DNA from 2 places in the Cobetia sp. MC34 genome. Region 1 is predicted to be linked to the other one. Evidence: predicted binding sites of a transcription regulator. Region 1 holds the regulator's gene; the other holds the start of a gene.
What was found. Region 1 encodes PhoB, which activates phosphate uptake and scavenging genes when phosphate is short. Its sites were predicted from a motif close to TGTCATANNNNTGTCANA; they were not measured.

Region 1 (3,684 bases):
TTGCTGGTGGTGTTCTTCACCTTCAGCCTGGTGACCAACCTGATCGCCGCGCCCTTCTACGGCATTCTGGCCGAGAAGGTCGAGCATCGTCTGGATGGCACCCTGATCGATGATGACCGTGGCCTGATGAAGATCGGCGTCGACTCGCTGGGGCGTGAAATGGCCAAGCTGGGCTACTTCATCCCGCGCATGATCGCGCTGTTCATCATCGGCTTCATCCCGGGTCTGAACCTGCTCTCGCCGCTGTTGTGGGGGCTGTTCTCGGCCTGGAGCATGTCGATCCAGTATCTCGACTACCCGATGGACAACCATCAGGTCAGCTTCGGCGACATGAAGCAGCGCCTCAAGGCGCGCTGGTGGCCCTCACTAACCTTCGGCGCCGCGGTGTTCGTCATGACGCTGGTGCCGCTGGCCAATCTGCTGTTCATCCCGGGCGCCGTCGCCGGGGCGGTACTGATGTGGCAGAGCCACTACCGTCAGTTGCCGGCGCCGCGTCGTTGAGACAGCCTGTCGCAGAGATGGCTTGTCGCTGAACTGACTCGTCGCTAAGTTGGCACGTCGCTGAAATAGCCGCAGCGTCGTCTGATTGACCAAACGAAACGCCCCGCAGTCGCCTCCTTTCGAGGTGGCCGCGGGGCGTTCTGCGTTGGGCTGGCGTCCGGGGCAAATCATCACTGAATCAGCCCATTACTGGGCTAGCGCACTGCTGGCCTGGGGAGCGCTCGCCTGACAGGCGCGCTCGTCGGGGAAGTGACAGCGGAAGCGCGCACCCTCGCCGGGGTGGCTGTCGATCTCCAGATGGCCCTGATGACGAATCAGCACATGCTTGACGATGGCAAGCCCGAGGCCGGTGCCTCCCGTGGCGGTGCTGCGGCCCTTGTCGATGCGGTAGAAGCGCTCGGTCAGGCGCGGCAGGTGCACCGGGTCGATCCCGTCCCCGTCATCTTCCACCTCGACCAGCAGGCCCTGGTCATCCGCCTTCCAGCGCAGGGTGATATGGCAGTCTTCGGGGGTGTAGCGCACCGCATTGAAGACCAGATTCGAGATCGCGCTGCGCAGTTCCTGCTCCTCACCGCGCAGTGACAGGCTGGCATCGGCCTCGATGGAGAAGGTGTGGCGCCCCTGGGACAGGCCTTCGGCGTCGTCGCGGATATGGCCGAGCAGGGCGCTCATGTCGATGCAGCGACCATTGTCGGACAGCTCGTCGGTTTCCAGGCGTGACAGGGTCAGCAGGTCCTCGACCAGGTGCTGCATGCGGTCGGTCTGGCTCTGCATTTGGCCCAGTCCACGCTGCCAGCGCGGTGGCAGGTCATCGGCGTAATCGGAGTAGGTCTCGAGATAGCCGGCCAGTACCGTCAGCGGCGTGCGCAGCTCATGGGAGACATTGGCCACGAAGTCGCGGCGCATCTCTTCAAGACGATAGAGGCGGGTGACGTCACGCAGCATGACCAGACGCTCGTTGTCACCGAACAGGGTGATGGAGATCTGCAGCGTCAGGTTGTCAGACAGCGGCGACTGGAGCGTCAGCGGCTCGCGGTAGGCCAGCCGATTGAAGTAGTCGATGAAGACGGGGTCACGCAGATAGTTGGTGATGTGCTGACCGCGGTCGTGGCTGGCCTTGAGACCGACCAGCTGCTCGGCAGCGCTGTTCCACCATTCCATGTCACCGTGGTTGTCCAGCATCACCAGGCCGTCGCGCATGGCCTCGGAGGATTCCTGGATACGGTTGAGGATGCTGCGCAGTCGCTCCTGAGCCTGACGCTGGCCCTTCTGGTAGCGGTAGAGACGATCGAGCAGGTCTCCCCAGACGCCATCGCCGGGCGGCGGCTCTTCATGGGGATTGGTGATCAGCCAGGTGTAGAGGCTCTTCAAGTGCTTGAGATGGACGAACAGATACAGCGAAAGACCCAGCGCCAGGCCCCAGCCCAGATGGCCCAGCAGGCCACCGATCAGGCCGAAGCCACCGGCAAGGTAGCCGAGGCGCCATAGCTCGTTGGTCCAATAGCGCATGAATCCCTCAGGCCTGAGCGCTGAAGCGGTAACCGGTGCCGCGGACGGTCTGGATCAGATGCTGATGGCCTGTGCCCAGCGCCTTGCGCAGGCGACGGATGTGCACGTCCACGGTGCGCTCCTCGACATAGACGTTGCCGCCCCATACCTGATCGAGCAGCTGGCTGCGCGTGTAGGCACGCTCCTGATGCGTCATGAAGAACTGCAGCAGGCGATATTCGGTCGGGCCGACATCCAGCGAGTTGCCGTGGGCGGTGACGCGGTGGCTGGCCGGGTCGAGCATCAGGCCTTCGACTTCCACCGCCTCCTCGACTCCCTTGGGAGTGGTGCGACGCAGCACGGCCTTGAGACGGGCGACCAGCTCGCGCGGCGAGAATGGCTTGGTGATGTAGTCGTCGGCACCGGCTTCCAGGCCTTGAATCTTGTTGTCTTCCTCGCCCTTGGCGGTCAACAGGATGATCGGCAGCTCCGAGGTGGTCTCGTCACGCTTGAGACGCCGCGCGAGCTCCAGGCCACTGGTGCCCGGCATCATCCAGTCCAGCAACAGCAGATCGGGCTTTTCATCGACGACGATGGCGTGGGCGTCCTGGGCATTGTCTGCCTCCAGCACGCGGTAATCCGCCATTTCGAGGGCAACGGCGATCATCTCGCGAATCGAGGATTCATCGTCGACAATCAGTACGGTCTTGGAGCTCATCGCTAGATCCCATGCAGCAGTCGGCGCACGCGCCAGAATGACAAGTCGATGACGATTACAACCCGCTTATATGACAACGAGATGACAACTGCCAGCATGGCAGCTTGCACGCAAGCCTGCCAGCCACCTTGGAGGCGCGGCAGGCAGGCATGAACCGTGGGCTGGGGAGCAACAGAGGGCTGGGGTTGCTTTAAATTAAATAATACTAATGTTTATACAGGAGTCAGCTCATCGGCCAGGTCGCCAGGGCGATACCGGCGAAGATCAGCAGACCCGTCCAATGATTGTTGAGGAACGCCTGGAAGCAGGGCGCACGCTCACGCTCACGGATCAGACGTTGCTGCCAGACGAAGGTGACGGCGGCGGCGGCCAGCCCCAGCCAGTAGAAGATGCCCAGCGTCAGGTGCAGGCCGATGCCGATCAACACCGCCAGCATGCCCAGCTGCAACAGGCCGATCATCAGCTTGTCGGCACGCCCGAACAGCACGGCGGTGGACTTGATGCCCACCTTGAGGTCGTCGTTGCGATCGACCATCGCGTAGGCGGTGTCGTAGGCCACCGTCCACATCAGGTTGGCCGCGAACAGCCACCAGCCGTAGGTCGGTACCTCCTCCAGCGTCGCGGCGAAGGCCATCGGAATCGCCCAGCCGAAGGCGGCGCCCAGCACCACCTGGGGCAGATGATGGAAGCGCTTCATGAACGGATAGCTGGCCGCCAGCAGCACGGCGACGATCGACAGCAGCACCGTGGTCAGGTTGGTGAAGCACACCAGCACGAAGGCGGCCGCGACCAGCCCCCCGAACAGCGTCAGCGCTTCGCGCTCCGAAATGCGACCCGAGGTCAGCGGCCGGTCACGCGTGCGCTCGACATGCTTGTCCCAATGGCGGTCGGCGTAGTCGTTGATCACGCAGCCGGCGGCGCGCATCAGATAGACCCCGGCGATGAAGATCAGCAGGGTCGTGCGCTCGGGAATGCCA
Region 2 (3,684 bases), on a different contig from region 1:
CGGGTCGTGCATGGTTATTGGCGCTGGCGATTTAGCGGCGTCCTGCCTCTTTCCGCTGTCACCGCGGGGCAGGGCGAGCAACACCGGGGTGACGATTCGCGAAGTCCCTGTCTGTCAGAATGAATATTGCGTGATGGAGCCGAGGCTTCATCACAGGAGAGAAGACCATGAACGCCAGCCTTGAACGCGTGTTGACCGCAAACCCGCACACTGCCGACGCCACTGTTGATCCCTTGACTGCCGAGAACGCCACCGTGACCCGCTCTGATGCCGCCCAGACACCGACCACACCCGGACGCATCAGTCGTGAAGCCCTGCCCAGCGCCAGCGAATTGCGCGAGCAGCTGCTGGTGGACGCCGACCTGGCCGGCCAGATTCGCCAGCATCGCGATGAGATCAACGCCATTCTCGCCGGCGACGATGATCGTCTGCTGGTGGTGGTCGGGCCGTGCTCCATCCATGATCTCAAGGCCGCGCGCGAGTACGCCCAGCGCCTGGCGGTGATCGAGCCGCAGGTGCGTGATCGTCTCAAGCTGGTGATGCGTGTCTATGTCGAGAAGCCGCGCACCACGGTGGGCTGGAAGGGGCTGGCCTATGATCCGCATCTGGATGGCAGCGATGACATGGCTACCGGCCTGCGTCAGGCACGCGAGCTGATGCGCGAGATCAACCAGCTGGGCCTGCCGGTGGCGACGGAGCTGCTGCAGCCGCTGACCGCCGCCTACCTGGAAGACCTGCTCGGCTGGGCGGCCATCGGCGCCCGCACCACCGAGTCGCAGATCCATCGCGAGATGGCCTCCGGCCTCGGCTGTGCAGTGGGCTTCAAGAACGGCACTGATGGAGGCGTCGAGGTCGCCGTGCAGGCCATCGGGGCGGCGGCGCATGGGCATCGCCACTTCGGCATGGATGACAGCGGGCGTCCGGCGCTGATCGAGACCGCGGGCAACCCGCATACCCATGTGGTGCTGCGCGGCGGCCATGGCCAGCCCAACCATGACGCCGCCTCGGTGGCCGCTTGCCGGCGTGAGCTGGAAGGCGCTGGCCTGACGCCGCGCCTGATGGTCGATTGCAGCCACGCGAATTCCCGCAAGGACCACCGCCGCCAGAGCGAAGTGATGCTGGATGTGCTCTCTCAGCGCCTGGCGGGGGATGATGCCTTGATCGGCGTGATGCTCGAGAGTCACCTCAATGAAGGCAAGCAGGCCTTGCCGGCAGCGGAGAAGCTCTCCCAGCTGCGTCATGGCGTGTCAGTCACCGATGCATGCCTTGGCTGGGAAACCACCGAGCACCTGCTGAGCCTGGCCGCCGAGCGCCTGCGCGAGGCCTGAGATCAGGCGCCAGACTCACGCCTCGATGGGAGGATGACGTCGCGCTTGCCTGATGTTTGCTGAATTTGTCGGCTTGTCCTGAAGTCCCCAGCGCCCAACGGTCGAAAGGCCGTTGGGCGCTGTCGTCTCTCGTCCTTGTTGCCCGTTCGTCACGGAATTGTCATCGGGCTCGCGTATCACTCTTGTTGCCTTCGGCATGCCCTCAAGGGGCATGCCTGAACAGAACAACCCGAAACCTGACTACGGGGAAGCGACATGAGCAAGGAAATCGAAGACCATCGCCTGCTTAATCCCAGCAGCAACGAGACGTTCTCATCCGTCATCGAACGACACATCTCGCGTCGTCGTGTCCTGCAGGGCGGCCTGGGCATGGCGGCTGCCAGCATGCTGGGTGGTTTCGGTCTTGCGGGGCTGAGCACCACGGCCAACGCCGCCAGCAACGCTGCGGGCGAGAAGACGGCTCTGGCACTGGCCTTCGAATCGATCAAGGGTTCACGCACGGATGCAGTCGTGGTTCCCAAGGGGTATACCGCACAGGTGCTGGCGCCGTGGGGCACGCCGCTCAATGCCAAGGCACCCAAGTGGAGCAAGGACCTGGCGATGACGCCGGAGATCCAGCTCAACACCGTCGGCATGCATCACGATGGCATGCACAACTTCGCCTTGAGTGACGACACGGCCTCCAGCAACTTCCTGCTGGTCATGAACAACGAATACATCGATCAGGATGCGCTGTGGGCACCCAAGGGCGGCGCGACCAATGCGGATTCCGGCAAGCGTCCGGCCGATGAAGTGCGCACCGAGATCAATGCCCATGGCGTGACCATCGTCGAGGTCAAGAAGGCCAGCAACGGCAAGTGGGAAGTGGTGGGCGATTCGCGCTACAACCGCCGCTACACCAGCGCCAGCGAAATGAAGCTGAGCGGCCCGGTGGCGGGCAGCGATTACGTCAAGACGGCCTTCTCGCCGGATGGCATGCGCACCCGTGGTACCAACAACAACTGCGCCAACGGCTACACCCCGTGGGGCACCTACCTGACCTGCGAAGAGAACTGGCCGGGTTACTTCGTCAAGCGCAGCGATCGTCAGCTCGATGACAACCGCATCGGCATCGAGACCGAGCGTGGCCGCTATGGCTGGGAAACCGCCGCCGGGGATGCCAGTGAAGTCGATGGCGAGTTCGCGCGTTTCGACAACACGCCGACGGCAGACAGCGCCGACAAGGATTATCGCAACGAACCGCGGACCTTCGGCTATATCGTCGAGATCGACCCCTACACCGGCGAGCAGGCCATCAAGCGCACCGCGCTGGGCCGCTTCCGTCACGAAGGTTGCTGGCCGGGCAAGCTGGTCGAGGGTGAGCCGGTGGTCTTCTACTCCGGTCACGATTCGCGCAACGAGTACATCTACAAGTTCGTGTCAGACGCCAAGTGGGACGCCGCTGATGCCCGTGGCGCCGGTGACTTCAAGGACCGCCTGGCGATCGGCGACAAGTACCTGGACAAGGGCACGCTGTATGTCGCCCAGTTCTCCGCCGATGGCACCGGCACGTGGCTCAAGCTGACCCCGGACGCCGTGACCAAGGATGGCCGCACCCTGGCCGAGGCACTGGGGCTGGCGGCCGATGACCTGGCTGGCATCATCATCCACACCACCGATGCGGCTGACCTGATGGGCGCGACCCCGATGGACCGTCCGGAGTGGGGCGCGGTGGACCCGGTGTCCGGTGAGGTCTACATGACGCTGACCAACAACTCCAAGCGCACCGAGGAAGGCACTGACGCCGCCTTCACCAACGATGGCACCGCCATCGAGGAGCCGGGTGTCGGTTACAAGACGGCGCCGACCAACGCGGCCAATCCGCGTGGCAACAACGAGGCGGGTCAGATCATCCGCTGGCGTGAAGCGGGCGATCACAAGGCCTTCGATTGGGAGATCTTCGTGTTCGGCGCAGCGGCCAGCGATGCCGACAACCTGTCCGGCCTGACCGAGATGAACGAGTTCGCCAGCCCCGATGGCCTCTACTTCGACGGCCGCGAAGGACAGGACAGCATCCTGTGGATCCAGACGGACAACGGCTACGAAGGCATCACCGAGGTCACCAATGACCAGCTGCTGGCGGTCGTGCCGGCAGGTCTCGAGCAGGCCGAGGGAGACGCGGCCGTGATCGGTGCCGACAACCAGGCGCAGCTCAAGCGCTTTGCGGTGGGTCCGAATGGTTGTGAAGTCACCGGGATCTTCACCACCCCGGACAAGACCGCGATGTTCATCAACATCCAGCATCCGGCCAACTGGCCGCAGAGCGATGATGCCACCGCCGAGACCGACGGCAGCGTGCGTGCCCGCGCCGCGACCG

Region 2: a site for PhoB is predicted at 1,476-1,493, ahead of IZU87_RS02625 (PhoX family protein). Genes of this name have one in related genera too.

The regions. Positions count from the first base shown of each region.
Region 1 covers NZ_JADPPY010000038.1:21,964-25,647, reverse strand. The annotation lists gene cysZ (sulfate transporter CysZ) at 1-501, shown strand, start outside; gene phoR (phosphate regulon sensor histidine kinase PhoR) at 688-2,010, opposite strand; gene phoB (phosphate regulon transcriptional regulator PhoB) at 2,018-2,707, opposite strand; gene ubiA (4-hydroxybenzoate octaprenyltransferase) at 2,931-3,684, opposite strand, start outside.
Region 2 covers NZ_JADPPY010000003.1:93,246-96,929, forward strand. The annotation lists gene IZU87_RS02620 (3-deoxy-7-phosphoheptulonate synthase) at 168-1,328, shown strand; gene IZU87_RS02625 (PhoX family protein) at 1,584-3,684, shown strand, end outside.